Regions from separate parts of the Blautia acetigignens genome, predicted to be linked through region 1. Evidence: riboswitches for the same ligand, from Rfam matches in the RefSeq annotation. Region 1 holds a riboswitch; each other region holds the start of a gene.
What was found. A riboswitch is a leader RNA that binds a small molecule or an ion and turns the genes downstream of it on or off. The one in region 1 is predicted to bind cyclic di-GMP.
Positions count from the first base shown of each region.

Region 2: another riboswitch for cyclic di-GMP. It lies ahead of OCV70_RS14500 (ATP-binding protein); the one in region 1 lies ahead of OCV70_RS20065 (response regulator).
Region 3: another riboswitch for cyclic di-GMP. It lies ahead of OCV70_RS12010 (response regulator); the one in region 1 lies ahead of OCV70_RS20065 (response regulator).

Region 1 is NZ_JAOQJM010000002.1:203,390-209,972, forward strand. It holds gene OCV70_RS03785 (ATP-binding protein) at 1-1,234, opposite strand, end outside; gene OCV70_RS03790 (substrate-binding periplasmic protein) at 1,218-2,033, opposite strand; gene OCV70_RS20065 (response regulator) at 2,086-2,484, opposite strand; cyclic di-GMP riboswitch class I at 2,661-2,736, opposite strand; gene OCV70_RS03800 (glycoside hydrolase family 3 N-terminal domain-containing protein) at 2,962-5,823, opposite strand; gene OCV70_RS03805 (ATP-binding protein) at 5,847-6,583, opposite strand, start outside.
Region 2 is NZ_JAOQJM010000014.1:6,987-13,569, reverse strand. It holds gene OCV70_RS14530 (HD domain-containing phosphohydrolase) at 1-192, shown strand, start outside; gene OCV70_RS14525 (ABC transporter ATP-binding protein) at 192-905, shown strand; gene OCV70_RS14520 (hypothetical protein) at 899-2,500, shown strand; gene OCV70_RS14515 (sensor histidine kinase) at 2,625-2,846, shown strand; gene OCV70_RS14510 (hypothetical protein) at 2,919-3,131, shown strand; gene OCV70_RS14505 (hypothetical protein) at 3,128-4,141, shown strand; cyclic di-GMP riboswitch class I at 4,345-4,420, shown strand; gene OCV70_RS14500 (ATP-binding protein) at 4,496-6,583, shown strand, end outside.
Region 3 is NZ_JAOQJM010000009.1:89,897-96,479, reverse strand. It holds gene OCV70_RS12035 (hypothetical protein) at 1-274, shown strand, start outside; gene OCV70_RS12030 (GGDEF domain-containing protein) at 256-744, shown strand; gene OCV70_RS12025 (P-loop NTPase family protein) at 800-1,774, opposite strand; gene OCV70_RS12020 (DUF4869 domain-containing protein) at 1,780-2,238, opposite strand; tRNA gene OCV70_RS12015 (tRNA-Arg) at 2,348-2,419, opposite strand; cyclic di-GMP riboswitch class I at 2,571-2,646, shown strand; gene OCV70_RS12010 (response regulator) at 3,071-3,445, shown strand; gene OCV70_RS12005 (NanQ anomerase/TabA/YiaL family protein) at 3,590-4,045, shown strand; gene OCV70_RS12000 (hypothetical protein) at 4,196-4,816, shown strand; gene OCV70_RS11995 (LysR family transcriptional regulator) at 4,889-5,800, opposite strand; gene OCV70_RS11990 (SLC13 family permease) at 6,214-6,583, shown strand, end outside.

The DNA.
Region 1 (6,583 bases):
CGATTTCACCTGACTCAAGCTTACTCATGTCCAGAACATCATTTACCAGTTCCAGCAGCAGATTGGATGCCTCTTTCACCTTTGTTCTGTATTCTGTCTGCTTTTCTATATCATCTGCATAATGATCTGCCATATTTACCATGCCACAGATTCCATTGATTGGAGTCCGGATATCATGACTCATTCGCTGTAGAAGCTCTGTTTTTGTCTCATTGGCTGCTTCTGCCTTTTTTGCTGCTATCAGAAGTTCTGCTTTATATTTTTCATCTTTTTCCTGTTCCTGTTTCCGGTGTGCCAGATTGGTTCTGTATGTCCAGAACCAGAATATACTAAACATCAGAAAATAAAGAAAAATAACGCTTATCACACTTAATGGAAGATTATGGAACACTTCTGTATCCGGAAGATACGCATAGATATAATAATCTCTCTGCTTAAGCATGATTCCGTAACATCCGATTCCTTCATTTTTCAAATGGTAAATGTGTTGACTATCTGTATGCCTCTTCATTGCCTGAACAACTTCGTTGTCAGCCGTATTCTGCCCCAGCAAGCTCTCATCATTGCTGGCAACAACGATCCCCTCGTCTGCAACAATAATCGTTCCATCTTTCTGGATACTATAACCATTTAAAAGTCCCTGTATCGTCAGTGTATAATTTCTGGCAAATTCAGGAGGTGTGTAATAGTAGATTGCCACAATACCCGGTGCATCTTTTCTGGCACAGGCTGCAACATCAATATAGGATCCGTCTTCCCTGGCAAACCGTTCTGAATAAGATCTTTCTTCATATCCGGCAAAATCCATAATAATATCTTTTTGCAGATATGCCGTAATTTCATTGGCCAGAGATTCATCCGTGCTGTATTCACAGTCTATCTTTCCCTCTGTATCCAGTACAATGATACCATCCACCCAGAGAGTCTGCAGATTTTCTTTCAGGAACTCCTGACTTAGCTGACCATCATTTTCTGTTTCCATGTCGATATTTGTACTCATCTGTCTGGCACTTTCAATGGCACGGAGAAGACTTTTGGATTCTGAAGATTCATTATAATGGGTGTAGGTGGAGCACTGCACTTTCACATAGTTTACAATCTCCACCATTCTTTTCTCTGCTTCCTCTTTTTCTGCGTGAAAGAAATAAAACAGAGAGGCTACAGCCACACAGATTCCAATCAGACCGCCGAGCAGCTGGATTCGTTTTTCTTTTTTCTTAATATCCAAGATCATCCACCTCCAGATACTTCTGGGGATCATCCAGATATTTTTCAATAATTTTCAAGGATGTGCCATCCTGACGCATTTCTTCCAGTGTCTGGCTCATCTGTTCACAGATTCCTCTGTCATCATCTTTTGCAAAAGCAACACCTATTCCAGTGATCATCAAAGGCTCTTCCAGAATACGGAAGCTTGCATCATAATCTTTCATATACTGAACAATAGATTCCTCATGTGCGGCGACTGCATCTACATATCCTTTTCCCAGAAACGTATAGATCAGCTCCCTGTGTCCCAGGCTGATCAGATTGCCCAGCTTTGGGATTCTCTCATCCGTCCGGTTCAGAAAGATGCCTTCCGGTTTGGTTGTGGACTGAACAGCCAGGTTCTTTCCCTCCAGGTCACTCAGTGTATAGATATCACTATTCTCATTTACCGCAACCACCTGACGGCTTGCTATATATGGTCCCGCCCAGCGGTAATCATCAAGACGCCCTTCCATGGAAAAGCAGCCCATGATACAGTCAATCTCTCCGCTTTCCACCATTTCTTTTTTCTTCTCCCAGTTGATCTGGACAACCTCCACCTGATATCCCATTCTTTTGAAAGCTTCTGTAGCCAGTTCTACATCAATTCCCGTCGGTACACCATCCTCATTCAGATAATTATATGGTGGATAGTTGTCGCTGCCGAGGGTAATAATAGGCTTTTCGTTTTCTTCTTTCGTGTTATCTGTGTTTTTACACCCTGCCAGGGTGACTGCTAAAATTCCCGCAAGCAGAATGCCTGCAATCACTCTTTTTCCTTTCATTTTCTATCTATTCCTAACTATCCTTTTCGATTTTTTTATGTCTGGTTACTTTTCATTTGTCACTGTTCAGTGACCTGCGGTTCGATACCCCCACGAATTTTATGCTTCTGATTGTCTTTTCCAGTACCTTCATCTCAACCGGTTTTGAAATATGTACGTTCATACCAGCCGCAAAGGAATACTGGATATCCTCCGAAAATGCATTGGCAGTCATGGCAATGATTGGAATCGTCTTATTGATTGTTTCCAGTTTTGTGTTATTTTCTCTTTCAACTTCAATTGCTTCACTCTGTTTTTTTCTAAGCACTGTTACGATAGCTGTAATTACACAAACTGCCGCAACAACTGCAAACAGAATGATAAAGCACATGAATTGTACCTGGACATAATCCCATTTTGTGCCCATAACATCTTCCAGATTTAAAAACATCTGATGGGTCACTTCATCCATCTGATTCAGCCGTTCTTCATAAATAAGCTTTTTTATTCGTACAGCCCGTAAGACATAACAGCACAGTTACAACAGATACACCAAATATTTTTTTCAATTTCATAATTTTCCTTTCATCTTCTGTTGATAAGTCATTCCGCAAAAAAAGCACTGTCAAACAGACAGTGCATCTCATTTCATGCAACTGGCTGCCATTTTACAGGCCCTGTAGCTTTGCGTCCCAGATTTTCATCTGGTTTGCCGATTTCCTTATTATGGCTTTTAAACTTATGCAAAAAACTGGTTTTATTATACTCTAATGTTCTACTATACACAAGATAAACATTACCGTTTTAACGTTCGAAAATAAAAAAAGAACAGCCGATACATATACTCGAACTGTTCTTCTACTTTTCTTACATACGTCTGAACAACCTCAGCTCCGTCTCTGTCACCTGTATAGGTAACCGAAGCTTTGATTCCATCCCACTTTCATCCTTATTCAGCATTCTTTCTTTTCTTATATCCTCTGATTACCAGTACTTCCATTCCTGCCATGAAAAGTGCTATTACAATGTCGATACCAATTCCTGCTTTTTTCCAGTTTTCCATACCTGTTTCTTCATGTTCTCCATCATAAGCCCAGCTGCTTACAACTGTATACATGACATTTTTGCAGGCATTCCTCATCTGAAGTACAGATGTTGGATGCTCCGGATTGGCTACATTGTTCTCTTCTCCGTTGAATGTGGACAACATTGCATCTACTCCATTCGCCAAAGCTGCATCTGCATTCATAAATCCATGACCATTGTTTCGGAAGAAGTCTGTAAGCGCCATTCCCCTGAATCCCCATTCATCTCTGAGAACTGTATTCATAAGGTTACTGCTTTCTCCAGTCCATTTATCTCCAAGGAAGCTCCAGGAAACCATAACCGCATTTGCGCCACCCTGTTTTACAGAAATTTCAAATGGTTTCAGATAGATTTCCCGGATTGCCTGCTCATTTGACCAGACACTTACCATCTTTGCATTTCCCTCATACAGAGCAAAATGTTTGATATAAGAATAAACTCCATATTTTCTTGCTCCTTCTACTGCTTTTGCTCCCATATTTCCTGCAAGAACTCCATCTTCTGAAAAGTATTCATAGTTTCTTGCTCCAAATGCAGTTCTATGAGTATTCATACCTGGTGCATACCAGCCCTCTGCACCCATTTCCTGACTGATCTTGCCCATGTATTCACCCCAGGCCTGTGCAAGTTCCTTATTCCATGTGGAAGCAACCACAACTTCAATTGGAAATCCAATAGAACCAACTCCTGTAAAGTTGTTATTAATTGCTGCTGGTCCATCGAAATCAAGTGTAGCCACTTTTCCCACAGAATCCATGGCTGCTGTCTGATAACCAGCCATTGCAATCATATTTGTCATTTCGTCAACAGTAAGCTGATCCAGAAGTTTTTCCCAACGAGGATCGTCATAATCAGCATCACGCATATCAGCTAATGTAAGTCCATTATCTGCTCCCGTTGTCGGCATTACATCCTCATCATTGAGGTATGTAGTCTTATCAAAGTTGCTGTTCAGATGATATTCAGAAACATATGGCTCACCCAGCTCTGCAGATGCCGGTGCTGCTGTAGCCTCTTCATAATTTGCAAAATGATCTGCTCGTGATAAATATGTCACATCGCCTTTTGCATCTTCAAATACATTTGTTGCTGCAGTATCATCTGATGCTCTTTTATTTTCTCCCTTATATACTACATCTTTATCTGCAGTATAAGTTTTCTGATCCAGCACAGTATGTGAATCGCTGTTGATAGAAATCATATAATCGCCTTTTTCAAGAACATATGCTTTTGCAGTATTCTCATCATAAGAGGCCATATCTTCTATACTGAATGTAGCTGTAACAATCTGAGATTCTCCCGGCTGAAGCAGATCTGTTTTTGCAAACTCGATCAGATTTGCAGATGCTTTCTCAATTCCGCCATTTGTATATGGCGGTTTATAATACACTTCTACTACATCTTTTCCGGCAACATCTCCGGTGTTGGTTACTTCTACATCTACAGAAATCTGTCCGTCTTTTTCCTCCAGTTCACCCATTTTCTGTTCAAATTCCGTGTAACTCAGACCATATCCAAATGGATACTGTACAGTCTTATCGTAATCAATCGCACCTTCCTGTGCAGCTGTTTCATAGTACTTGTATCCTACATAAATGCCTTCCACATAATTGGTAAATGCCGGAGCATACACCTGCGCAGTTCCTGCGTTCATTCCTTCAACGGCCATATCTGCCAGATTTGTATACTCCGTTTTTTCTGCATTATTCCACCACGGAGCAGTTGTCATATCATAAATAAATGTATCCGGTGTTTTTCCGGAAGGATTGACTTCACCTGAAAATACTTTACCAAGTGCATTAAATCCCACATTTCCCGTTCCGGGGCACCATACAACAGATTTAATCTGAGGATATTCATCTGCGAAACCAAGTTCAAACTGATTTGCTCCATTATAAATCACAATCACATTATCAAAGTTTGAGCAAACCATATCCACCATATCTCTCTCAGTTTGTGAAAGCTGTAAATAATGCTCTCCCTCAGGAAAATCATCATATTCATCTGAATTATTATCATATGCTGCTTTTCTTACATCCATAGGAATATCATTATGACCTTCACCTGCTTTTCTGGAAAGAACCACAGCTGCCACATCAGAATATTCTTTCGCGCTTTTAATAAGCTCAGCACTGTAAGTATCTACAGGTGGCTCCGGTAATGTCCAGCTCTGTTTCTGGATAGACATTTCCGGATTATCTGCACCATAATTGTTATAAAAATCAACCAGTTCCTGGTTAATAGAAAATCCGGCATTTTCAAGTCCCTGATTCAGACTGACAATATCATACAGATCATTAATACCACCGGAACCAGCTCCTCCGTAAGCCGGATTAATAGATTCCCAGCCAAAAATATTCAGTTTTTTTGTTTCATTTAAAGGAAGCAGGCTTTCATTCTTCAGAAGAACAATTCCGTCTTCCATAATTTTTTCTGCCACTTCCGCAGCTTCTTCATTTGTTTCATCGCTTAAAGTTCCATTTCCCTTTGCCAGTCCAATCAACGTAGCCATTGGTCCAAAACAGATCATATTCACGCAGACAACGACTGCAAGAGCCATTGCAATCGCAGCTTCTCCCCTTATCAGAAATCTTTTTCCCCTGGACATTCTGCGGCATGCGATCATAATTACGATTCCAATTACAAGTGCAGCAATAATACCGATAATATACGGTTTGCATAATTGTAATACTGCCAGAACATCTTCCATTTCAACACTGATCATTCTCTTTTTTCCTCCATTTCGCATTAAATAGAAAGTAGAAATTCTGTTAAGTTTTCAATAGCATCTGGTTTTTCTGATAGTTCTTTTCCTATCAGTCCCTCTCCCATAATACTAGGATCCGCACTAAGAGATACAGCGACTCGACTTGAATTCCATACAGATTCATACATCATTTCCTGATTCTCTTTTGTTACTTTATTGAGAACGTAATAAAATGGTTTTCGAATACTTTCCGATAATTCCCCGATTTTTTTGGAAAGCTGTAGGGATTCATAGGATGGATCTATGATTATCAATATCAAATCTACACCGTTATCAATTCCACGTCCAAAGTGTTCAACACCAGCCTCCATATCCATTAGCGCAAATTGATCTTCTGTAAGCCTAAGATTTTGGATAAATTGAGTCATAACAGTTCCCATAGCACAAGAACACCCTTCATTTGCTTGATGAATTTTTCCACTGGTCATCAGTTTTACACCGTCCTTCAGACTATAATAATCTTCCGGTATATCATTTATAGTCCAGGTTTCTTCAAAAAACTGATGAGTAAATTTTGATAACATCATGTCATTTAAAACATTTTGCTTACCACCGAAATAGTCTGTAAAATCTCTGGGAAGCTTCATACCTAGCTGCCGGTGCAGACCATAATTAGATTCATCGGAATCAATTACCAAAATTTCTTTTCCTCGTCTGGCTAAAGCCTTAGCCAAAAGACTGGTTACTGTACTTTTTCCACATCCACCTTTTCCAGTTA
Region 2 (6,583 bases), on a different contig from region 1:
ATCGCAGATGTATTTGATGCAGTTTCCCAGAAACGCTGCTACCGGGATGCCATGCCGCTGGAAGAGAGCTTTTCTATTATTGAAAAAGGAAGCGGCTCAGATTTTGATCCCAGACTGGTCAAAATATTTCTGGCTGCAAAGGAAGAAGTAAAAGAACTAATGGAAGCCATTGAAAGGAAAGGGGAAGAATAATGTTAAAAATCAGCCATGTCACAAAGTCCTATGGAGAAAAGAAAGCAGTAGATGATTTGAGCCTGCACATTCAGCCGGGGGAAATTTATGGGTTCATTGGTCACAACGGAGCCGGAAAAACTACTACTTTGAAGTCGGTAGTAGGGATTTTACAGTTTGACCAGGGAGAAATCTATATTGATGGAAAATCCATAAAAGAGGATCCTCTGGGATGTAAGCGTGAAACAGCCTATATCCCAGATAACCCGGATCTTTACGAATATATGACCGGAATTCAATATCTGAATTTTATTGCGGATATATTTGGAGTGGATGCAGATGAACGCCTGAAGGATATCCGTAAATATGCAGACCGTTTTGAACTGACACAGGATCTTGCACAGCCTATTGGAGCATATTCCCATGGAATGAAACAGAAGCTTGCCATTATTGCAGCGTGGCTTCATCATCCCAGGCTGATTATTATGGATGAGCCATTTGTGGGACTTGATCCGAAGGCAGCCCATTTGTTAAAAGAGATGATGCACGAGGTCTGCGCTGGAGGCAGTGCCATATTTTTTTCCACCCATGTGCTGGAAGTGGCAGAAAAGCTGTGCGATAAAGTGGCAATTATCAAGGGAGGACAACTGATCCGCTCCGGAACCATGGATGAAGTAAAAGGTGATGATTCCCTGGAAGATGTCTTCCTGGAACTGGAGGAAGAAAAATGCTGAAGGTTTTAGTAAAAAAGCAGTTGATAGAGATTTTCAGAAGCTATTTTTATAACGCAAAAAAGAATAAGGCATACTCAAAGGGTGCGACGGCTGCGTATGTTGTATTGTTTGTTATGCTGATGGTGGGCGTGCTTGGTGGAATATTTACCGGCATGGCACTTATGATCTGTAAGCCAATGGCGGAGGCAGAGGTAGAATGGTTTTATTTTGCCCTCATGGGATTGACAGCCATACTGCTTGGAGCATTCGGAAGTGTATTTAATACATTTTCCAGCCTTTATCTTTCAAAAGATAATGATCTGCTTCTTTCCCTTCCCATACAGGTTTCTGTGATCATGATCTCAAGGCTGATGAGTGTATACCTGATGGGGCTGATGTATTCAGGTGCTGTAACACTTCCGGCAGTGATTGTTTACTGGGTTACTGTGGAATTCTCTGTAAAAGCAGTGGCAGGTGGTATTTTATATCTGGTACTAATTTCCATATTTGTAATGACACTTTCCTGTGCCCTTGGCTGGATTGTGGCAAAGATCAGCCTGAGGCTGAAACATAAAAGCTTTATCACTGTGATTATTTCCCTGGCTTTCTTTGGTGGATATTATTTTATCTCTTTCCAGGCACAAAGGCTGATCAGCGAACTGCTGGCAAATGCAGCGGTATATGGAATGCAGGTAAAATCTTTTGCATATCCGGTATATTTACTGGGAATGTCTGGTACAGGTGATTTGGGAGCATTGTTTGTGGTGATGGCGGCAGTTCTGGTTTTTTTCGCTGTTATGTGGCTTATGATGTCAAAAAGCTTTTTGAAAATTGCAACCTCCACAGGAAAAACGGAGCATAAGGTTTACCGGGAAAAAACAGTAAAATGCAAAAGCATTCCGACAGCACTGCTTGGAAGGGAAGTCCTTCATTTTACCTCCAGTCCCAATTATATGCTGAACTGTGGGCTTGGAATTATTCTTCTGCCTGTTGCAGGTATTGCATTTCTGGTAAAGGGAAAAGGTTTATGTATGATCTTGAACCAGGTATTTTGGGATCGGCCGGGCTCGGTTATGCTGATCCTTTGTGCAGCCCTTTGTGCCCTGGCATCCATGAATGATATGTCAGCGCCATCTGTTTCATTAGAGGGGAAAAACCTCTGGCTGATTCAGTCACTTCCCATTACACCCTGGCAGGTACTAAGAGCTAAACTGCTCCTGCATGCAGGGCTGACAGGGATCCCTATGCTGTTCTGTGTTATTTGCATGGCAGTGACAGGAATCTGTCCATGGGAACAACTACTTTTAAGCTTTGTACTGGGTTTGGGATTTTTATTATTGATGGCACTGTCAGGACTTTTCCTGGGTCTCAAAATGCCAAATCTAAATTGGACCAGTGAACTGGCACCAATAAAACAGAGTGCCTGTGTTGCGGTTAATCTTTTTGGAGGATTTTTATATACGCTTTTGTTTGCAGCCGGTTATTTAATGACCGACCTGTGGAAAATGGGCTTTGCAGGATATACAGGAATATTCACAGGAATTACTTTCCTTTTATGTCTGGTTTTATATAGATGGTTGAAAAAGAAAGGAAGCCAGATACTGGCGGAGCTGTAATATGTGAGTCGGTGCATTTTTTTGCAAGGATGATTTTCTAAAAAACAGGCAATTCTGGAAGCAAAAGAAGAGACCAAAAAGTAATATTCCAAGACATAGTTAGGGAGCCCTAATCGTAGAATTGATGGTCTGTGTGCTCCAAGGGCTGCACCACACCTGGCTGATCAGCGGAATGGGGATCACGCTGATGACCCTGACTTTTTACCTGACCCTGGAGAACCCGGACATTATCCGCGCAGAGCTTACAGAACAGAAGATGTCCATGCTGTACCTGAAAAGCCAGGTCAATCCCCATTTCCTCTATAATACCCTGGATACCATCCGGATCCAGGCAGAACTGTACTGATTTATAGGAAGCAGTTACTGGGTCTTTTGTTTTACTCTAAAATGAACAAATTAGTAGATTGGAGCAAAGAGTATGTATCAGTCAGATTTACAAAATAAAACATCAAAAGTGATAATAAAGGAGTTGAAAGAAATGTTTGACAGGATTGATTTCCACGTCAGAGAACCGGAAACAGGAAATTTCCACATCCCTGCATGGGCAAAAGAAGAACATATGGAACAAAGTGTTTCAGAAAAAGAATTTTGGAGTTATGAAATAACAAAAAATGAGGAGACAAGATTATGAAAAAGTCAGTATTGTTATTAATTTTAACAGCCATGGCCATTACAGCAAGTGCCTGCAACGGATCTGATGTAACAGGCACCATGACAATGAACAGCAGTGCAAAGCAGGAGGCGAAAAGCACAGAGGCTTCTATAGCTGGGAATGAAACCTCTCAAAATACCACAACTACCTCTTCTGCCGTTACAGAACTGGACAATATGCTGAATGAAATCAACACGGATGTCCAGCCTGGAACAGCAGGCAGTTCCTTAAAAACTGTAAAAATGGCAGCCAATCTTCTGGACTGGGGAACCGAAACCAGCCTTAGTCAGGAAGAAATCAAAAGTGAGACTGTCCGGTGGCTGTCGGATAAAGGAAACGACGAACAGGCGGAATTTTCCCAGAAGATGGCAGATGTATATGATGCATACCAGGAACTCCTTGGAGAGAATGCTGAAGAACTGCTTTCGTCAGCTGGTTATACTGGCAAAGGGTATCCATGGGGCAGCTCAAAAATTGAGGCAATTGAAACTATCAAAGATGTGGTACAGCTTCCTGAGAATCGTGAGGATGCTGTAGCGATGGAACCTACAGAAACAGATGTGACGAGCGGTCAGGACAACCAGGATGGACAGCCGGATGCCGGGCAGTCATCTGATTGTAATTATCAGTCCCAGACAGAACAAACCGACTTCCCAGGACCAGATACTGCCATGCTTGTAAATCTGAGGGGTGATACCACAACAGTTTATAAACTGGCTGATGGCAGATATATGGACCGGACCAATACGGTATATACCTTTGATGGCGTAGACACCTGGATCGATGAATCCGGCGTAGAGTGGAATGAAACAGTCCAGACCTCTGAGGCAGAGGAAAATGTACAAGATCCTTATGATCTGTACTCCTGGGATCCGGAAACCGGAACCTATATCCCATATCAGCAGTCAGACGGAAATGGAGAGCCAATCGGAAGAGGAAATGGCTGGTACTATTATGATGACGAAGCCGGAACTTATATACTCTGGTAAAAAAGCGTGAAGGATATCCATGAGGCTGAGGATCTGATTTGGATGTAAGGACTGATTAGAATAAGCACAACGAGTCGGAGGTCACGGGTAGCAAAGTGGCTTCCGGCTTTTTTTGGCATTAAGGCGGTGATGTTTTCCTTGTGTAAAGTGGAGTAAGGGGGGTATAATAAAATCAGTTTTTTGCATAATTTTAAAAGCTATAATAAGGAAATCAGCAAACCAGATGAAAGTCTGGGACGCAAAGCTACAGGGCCTGTAAAATGGCAGCCAGTTGCATGAAATGAGGTGGGGCTGTCTGTTTGGCAGTGCTTTTAATTTGTATATCTAAAGATATTATTCGAGAGGGACATGTTTATGAAAAAGTTGAACGATGAGGATATACAGGCATATTTTCAGGCAGGAAACTCTGGATTCTGGAAAGTAGAGTCTGAAGAAGGAAAAAAGACAAGACTGTATACAGATGAAATCACAGATGAACTGTTTGGAATTACAGAAGATTTGTCTCCGGAAAAATGTATGGAGTATGTGGCAGAACATATTTATCCGCAGGAGAGGGAGTGCTTCTGGGATTACATGGAAGAACTGAAAAGCCATGAATCAGAAGCTGTTTACCGTTATATGCATCCTGTAAAGGGAGTCATTTATATACGCTGTACAGGAAGGAGAGTCCCATCTCCAGACAACATGATCAGGATTGTGGGCTATCATCAGGAAGCAGGAGATATTGTCCATTTTGAAAAAGAAAAACTTCTGGAGAACCGATTGCTGCAACAGAACCAGCATTTAAAGGATGAAAACAAAAACCAGATTTCTTATTATAAAGAACTTCTGGATACGATAAGTGTTGGAGTGCTGTCCTATACCTTGCCAGAGCATGAGCTTGTCCATATGAATGCAGAAGCTATGCGCATCTATGGAGTGGAGACAGTTGGGGAAGCACAGGAAAATCTGGGCAGGCTCATAGGGGCTGTGTCCTATTTAAATCAGAATGTAATTGAGAAACTGATGGATATGCGGTACCATGACGGAGCTGTTTCTTATGAATGTGTAATCCCTGACGGAAAGGGACATCTGACACCGGCGATTGCGAAGACGGAAATTTTTTATACATCAGACGGGAAAAAAACAATACTAACCACATTCCTTGATATTTCTGAAAATGTTACTCTGAAAAAATCACTGAAAGAAGCACAGGAAAGCAATGCAGTCATATCCGCAATTTCAAAGATTTACTGGACGATTTATTCTATGAACCTACGAACAGACAGTTTTGAAGAAGTTGTCGGGGGCGAGGTGATGCATCGGTTGACAGGCAGTCACGGATGTGCTTCAGAAGCATTTCGTACCGCACGGAAAAGTGTTGTTTCCAGAGAGGATCAAAAAACCATGCGGGAGTTCTTTGAGGTTACAACGCTGGCAGCCAGGCTGCAGCAGGAAGAGACGATTGCGAGAGAATATCTTGCTGCAGACGGGCACTGGCATATGGGACGATTCATTGTGAAGCAGCGTGATGCAAACGGAACTGTTACGGAGGTGCTTTATGTAGCACGTGACATTACGGAAGAAAAAAAGCAAGAGTTCGAATATCAGGAACAGTTGAAAAGAATTGCCCAGGAAGCGGAAAAAGCGAATATTTCAAAAACTGATTTTCTCAGACGAATGAGTCATGATATCCGGACTCCAATCAATGGAATCCGTGGAATTACGCAGATTGCAAACCATTTTCCGGAAGATCTGCAAAAACAGCAGGAGTGCAGAGATAAAGTCCTGACAGCATCTGGATTTCTTCTGAATCTTGTGAATGATATCCTGGATATGAATAAAATGGAATCTGGAACATTGCAGCTGGAAGAAAAAACTTTCGATTTACGCAAGGTGCTGGGAGAATCGACCGGTATTGTTGAGATGCAGGGACATGAAAAGGGAATTTCACTGAACCTGGGAGCTGTCAATATCATACATAATCAATTGGTTGGAAGTCCTCTTCATCTTCAGCAGATCCTGCAGAATATAGGAAGTAATGCAGTAAATTATAATCATGTGGGTGGCAAGATTATTGTTGGCTGCCAGGAAATCAGTTCTGATGACCGGACCGCAGTATTCGAATTTACCTGTACAGATAATGGAATTGGGATGAGTGAAGAGTTTCAGGAGCATTTGTTTGAACCTTTTACACAGGAAAACAGACTGGAACAGAAAGCAAATATGGGAACTGGTCTGGGAATGACTATTGTCAGCCAGTTAGTAAAACTGATGGGAGGGCAGATTTGTTTTACCAGTAAAGTGGATGAAGGAACTTCATTTGTGATTACATTGCCGTTCCAGATTTCCTCAGACAGAGAATCAAAAATGCCAGAATCATCCGTTGAGAATGTTTCACTGAAAGGAAAAAGAGCACTTCTTGTTGAAGATAATGAATTGAATATGGAAATTGCACAATTT
Region 3 (6,583 bases), on a different contig from region 1:
AGATCCCTATCAGTCCAGCCAGACTGGAAATATGATTATGACAGTTTTTGTCCCGGTGAAGGATTCCTCGCAGATTCACAGTCTGTATGTGTCTATTATGATAGAGAACCTCAGACAGCTGGGAGTTTATGAACTGCTTCAGGGAAAAATCAGTGTTCAGCTGTTAAATGCGAATTCACAGAATTATGTTACCTGTATCAGCAGCGGTGATGTCAATGCATCGGGAAGCTGGAAAAAAAGGATAAACAGCTTTATATGGGACTGTCCGCTATAGATTTTCTTACCGGAATCCTTAACCGCCGGGCATTTCAGAAGTCTGTGGAAGATGAAATGTATAAAAAGACGCCGGGGGTTTTCATTTTTATTGATGTGGATAATTTCAAAAGCTATAACGATACATATGGACATAATAATGGAGACTTCTGCCTGAAGCATTTTGCAGAAACCATGAAGAAGTGTTTCCCTGCGGAAAGTATTATCGGCCGATATGGCGGTGACGAGTTTGTAGTTTATTTAAAGAACCTGACGGTGGAAGAAGTGCAGAACTATATGGCAGATTTCCAGAGGATGATTTCTCACTTGACGCTTCCAACCGGCGAACAGGTGCAGCTGTCAGCCAGCGCCGGCGGAGCCGCTTTCCCAGATCAGGGCGAAGATTTCATCTCCCTGTGCCGAAACGCCGATTCCGCGTTGTATAACGTGAAACAAAATGGAAAGGCTGCGTTTAAGATGAAAGAGAAGTAAGTTAAGCAGACTTATAGATAATCGCCGAGCCACCTTGAAGCGAGTGGCCCGGCGATTATACCCATTTAATCAATTTCATAAATTTCTTTACTGAATTTATAACTTTAGAAGACAAATATGCTTTTGAGAGTTTCTTTTTGGTGTAAGACCATACAGAAGAAGTTTTGGTTTTATCTATCAGCAGTGCAGTAAAAAATCTTTCCCAGCTGACAAAGTCCTTGCTTTCTATATAGTCTTCCGGTTTTTGCAAAATATTTTGCACATTTATATTTGGTATAATATTGCATGAGAGCAACAGCCATTCAAAAGATTCCGGCGCATATAGCGCCGCATTTTCGATGTTATTTAAATATACATTTAGCTCACGCATTTCAGAACCAAAAGCAGCTCCATCAGCTATAATAAGTTTTGTTCCTTTTATATCTCGATTTTCTTCCAGCTTTTGAATGATATTTGATTTTCCATCTGCTGAAATACAAGTAATCTTTTGAGCTTTTGCTAATTCAGAAAAAAATTGGTAACCGGAATTGGAATCTTCTGTAATTATCATTTGCGGAACTATGGTAGTTTCTGCGGAAATTTCACCGTATAAATGATACAGTTCGTTATAAGTCTGTCTGGTATTATGGAATTTGCCGGATTCACGAAAACCGTATATTTCATTAATGCTGTAGGGAAGCGTTGGAAGCTTTTCGCGGGTTGCAATTACGAAATAGTTATCAGAACCTTGTACCAGTTCTGCAAATTTTTTTGACTTTAGAAAACGATTTCCCTCATCAATAAATATGATGCTATCTGAAATTTCTTTTAATTCTCTTTCCCAGTCTTCACTATCAATTGTACGGCATGCACGGTCACAAGAGAGTTGTACTCCGCTGTCAGCACCGTATCTTCTGTAATCATGAATGAGATCAATTAATACGGTTTTTCCTGAACCACTGTCTCCTGTAAGAATTGTGATATTTCGTTTTATAATAAAATCATATTTTACTTTTCGTGATTCAACAATTATTCTATGAGAACCTTTCATGCTTATCACTCCGGTTTCATTTCATTTAGATATTTACTGGCTATTGGAAGCAGTTCACGCATGGAATGGACAAGTTCGCCTCCGTTTTTTACTTTTATTTCAAAGGCAGTATTTTTTCCAAAGTCCATCATATGCCTGAGATTAATTGTTATGTCCTTGATCTTTCCAATTTCTAACAGCCATTTTGCGCAATTATCACCACATGCAGATGCATTAAAAATTTTGTCTGGCTCATTTAGAATCAATAACAAAGTCTTGACTCCGCCAGATAATCTTTCTGGTGGGATTTGTCCCAGAACAGGACTGCTAATACATTCACTGCTTAAAATATTTGAGTGATCAATATCTTCAACCATTTTTCTGGCAAGTTCTGTTTCAAACCATTCCGGATCATAAGTATTTTTAAAATAAACATTCGTATTGTAAATACTTTGCGGTTCGTCTCCGTATATGATTGTCAGCATATAATGCCTCCGATGCAGATATAAATTTTGAGCTGTCAGTCTGGGAAAAACAAAAAGCGAGTGAAATTCCAACACCTCCGTTGGAGTTTCACCCGCTTTCCTAGATAAGCGTCCCGTGCGGGAATCGAACCCACAGCTAGCGCTTAGGAGGCGCTTGTTTTATCCGTTAAACTAACAGGACAAATCTGTAGGTACAATTGTACTATATTTAGAAACAAATTACAAGGTTTTTCTTTCGTGAGGAAATGGCAAAACGGATAAAAATAAATTAGGAAACCTGTTGAAAAACAATTGCAATTCAGAGAGAGATTGTATACAATGTTCTAAACAAATTTATAAATGGGCAAAGCAGTCGAAAGGCTGTGACGCAAAACTATAGGGCCTGTAAAATGGCAGCCAGCTGCAGAATAATCGGGATAGGAACACATACTATGGCGAATGCTGCAGTATGTGTTTTTTTATATAGATGGAGTAGAGTGAAAATGAAGAAACAGTTATATAAAGAGGAACTTTTGTATTCCGTTGAGGAACTGTAGCTTAGTGAGGAAGCTTATTCTGCAATACAATCAACAATTTACCACAATCACGCCGTTGGTTTTATTGCAGGATATTATGATGAAAATTTGACGATTGCTTATATCAGTGAATTTTTCCTGCATAATCTTGGGTACAGCTATGAGGAATTTATGAACAGAACCTCTGGATCACTGAAAAATGTGGTTTATGGAAAAAACTGTGCTTATATTGAAAATGATCGGTTTCGATATATCAGCGGTAAAGGCGAAATGCAGATGCAGGAGAATCTTAAGCTTATCAGCCAGGGGATCAAATTGTGGCAGCTATGGCGTCTAAGTTTAAGACGGTTTCCAGTGAGCTTACCCTGGAAGAGGCCTTTTCCCCGGAAAATATCAGGAGCAGGCTGAAAAAGCCGGAGGATATTTTCCGGTTCGAGTACTGCACAATGAATGAGAAGCAGTTTAAATCCATAGCAATTTCTCCGCTGGCATGGACTGAAGGGGAGAACAGGCAGGCGGCAGCAATCCGTTCGCTCCACAAACAGGACGGAAAAACTATCCCCATTGTAGCCATGACTGCCAATGCCTTTGCAGAAGACATTTTGCTTGCCAAAAATGCAGGAATGAACGAACACATCTCCAAACCACTGGACATGACACGGCTCAGGGATGTGCTGAGACGGTGGCTGTAGAGACGTATTTTCTCGAAAAGAAAATCAGAAGTCAGGCAAAATGTAATGGCGCGAATCCATTTAAACTAATATAATCAAATTACCTGAAAAACAGAGGACTGCGATGATGAAGCAGTCAAGTAAAAAATGGAGGGGGAAGTTTTTATGATTACAGATTATGCGGACAAGCTGCATCTTTATGGAGATTTGCAGGAGTATGCAGACATGGTTCTGGCATTTATTGAGAAGCAGAAGAAGGAAAATCTTCCGGCGGGCAGATATGATCTGGAAAATGGTGTGTTTGCCTCTGTGCAGAGTTATACTACAAGACCGTTAGAGGGCTCACAGATGGAATCCCACAAGAAATATTGTGATTTACAGTATCTAATAGAGGGAAAAGAGAAAATCTACTGGGCTTCTTTGCGGAATCTTACAGTGGAGAATGACATGACACCGGAGAGTGATTCTATTCTTTATGTGGCTGGTCCATGGCAGGGGTATACGGTACTGGAGCCGGGAATGTTCGGCTTCTATGCACCGGATGACGGACACATGCCAGGAGTTGCAGCAGACGAGCCGGCACCTGCGAAGAAAATTGTGTTTAAGATTCCAGTGAAATAAGCTGTTTGTGACGGAAGGGAAATACAATATAATTTCTTATTGAAAAAACAGGAACCATATAATATGCTGCTTATAAGTATCATGCTTGTAAGTAGCATTTTTATAATGACATATTATTTGAGGAGTTGTACAAAAGAGGGGGCATAAATCGTGAAAAATCCATTGCATTATCAGATTTCAGAATATGACTGCGGACCCACATCCATGTTGAATGCGATTATTTATCTGTTTGACAGGGATGAGATCCCGCCGGAGGTGATCCGAAATACCATGCTTTACTGTCTGGACTGCTACAGCAAAGAAGGCATTCCGGGAAAAAGAGGTACATCCAGGGCGGCCATGATGTTTCTTTCCAATTGGCTGAATGAGTTTGGGAACCTTGGGATGATGACGGTAAGCAGTGAATATTTGTCGGGATCTGAGGTGTACATAGGTCCGGGGAGTAGGATTAACCAGGCACTGAGTCATGGCGGGGCAGCCGTGGTAAGACTGTTTCTGGATGAACCCCATTATGTGCTCCTTACCGGAGTGAAGGACGGCAGTATTTTGCTGTTTGATCCTTATTATTGGGATGAGCCTTACGAGGAAAAAGATATCCTCATTGATCTGGAACATCCAAGAGCATACAACCGGGAAGTGCCTTTCCGGTATTTCAACCGTGAAGAAGACGTCCTGTATGCCCTTGGAAAAGTAAATGCCCGGGAGGCTGTGCTGGTTTATAATGAGAAAACCAGAGTGCCGGTGGAAGAGGTTATTGAGTACTTTATTTAGTAAAATTGGAAAGATACTACTTATGAGTATATTACTGGTAAGTAGTATCTTTTTGTATTCTGATGATTAACTTTACGGCGCAGAACTCTTCTGCGTCAGCGGATGTTCCCTGTAGTACATCCTGGTAAAGTTCAGGAATTTCTGCATATCTCCGCTGATGTATTTTCCCTTTTTCCAGACCATTCCAATTTTTACGCGAACAGGCGGATTAAGGGGAATGCCGACGATCCCGGAGCTGGCAAATTTGTCAGTCATGCTGGTATAAAGGAAGCAGCCGTATTTTCCGGTTTTTACAAACTGCAGGGTCGTGTAGATCTGGCTGCTGCGCATGACGATATTAGGCGTGTAGCCGTCCATTTCGAACCGTGTTTTTAACAGCTGGTTCTGCACGGAATCAGCGTTGAAGAAAACCATATCTTCTTTTGACATTTCTTTGGTAGTAACCGATTTTTTGTCCGCCAGTCGGTGGTCTTTACTCACACAAAAAACAACCTGGTCATTTGCCAGAACCGCATTATGGAATTTATCAATATTATACTGCTCCATATTAACCAGAGCCAGATCCAGGGTGTCATCCTGAACCAGATTGCAGGCGCGGACAGAGCCGTATTCTTCCAGAACGACAGCAATTTCCGGATGCTCCCGGCGAAAGGCAGTGAGCAGTTCCGGAAAAAAGACCGTGCTCAGCATGGGCGGAATCCCGATGCGAAGAGGCGGTTTCACTCTTGCCATGCTGGAGTAGTCAGCCTGAAGCTCGGTGCAGTACTGAAGAATGTAGGTGGCTTTTTCGTAAAGTGCCTCTCCCTCCTGGGTAAGGATCAGCTGATTTCCTTTCCGGTAAAAAAGACTGATTCCAAATTCGATTTCCAGGTCACGGATGGCTACGGACACGGTGGGCTGGGTGACATATAATTCTTCGGCTGCTTTGGTGATGCTGTGGCAGCGGCTGGCAGTGCAGAAGTAGCGGAGTTGATTAAGAGTCATAATAGGCACCTCTAAATTACATTTTTGTATAAAGTAAGGTTTACATAAAGCAAATCCAAGTGGTTATTCTGATTTAGAAAAGTCTTGAAATCTATATCTTTCTGGCTCATTTCCTCTTAAAAATACCACATACCTATAATAATTTCCATATTTATTTCAAATAATTGCTATCTCATAGCAATATTGCACAAAAACTACACCTGGAAATTGAGACTATAAAAAATTTTTATGGGGTTATGCAACCCATTAATTTGTTTTTTTACAGGTACACAGGCTATAATAAAGTCATCAAAAGAAACGTGTACGGCCGATACTTTTCAGGAGAAAAATAAGACGGAAAATAGAGACAGAAGAAATACAAAGCGAAAAAATGCGAAACAAAAAAAGCAAACACGTGAAAGGAGAGTACAGAAATGTCTCACACAACTATCACATTGCTGTTTCTTGTGTTCACCATCATTAGTTTCATCCTCGAAAAAATTCCACTTGGGCTCACTGCTTCCATCTGTGCGATTGGATTGACGATCACCGGAGTTTTGGATGTATCTACAACGTTTTCACAGTACGTAAACAGCAACGTAATCCTCTGCGTCGGAATGTTCGTAGTAGGACAGGCACTATTTGAAACAGGAATGGCAAATAAAATCGGAGGTCTGGTTACCAAATTTGCCAGAACAGAAAAAACACTGATCATCGCGATCATGGTCATCGTAGGCGTGATGTCAGGATTCTTATCCAACACAGGTACAGCAGCAGTGCTGATCCCCGTAGTCTGTGGAATCG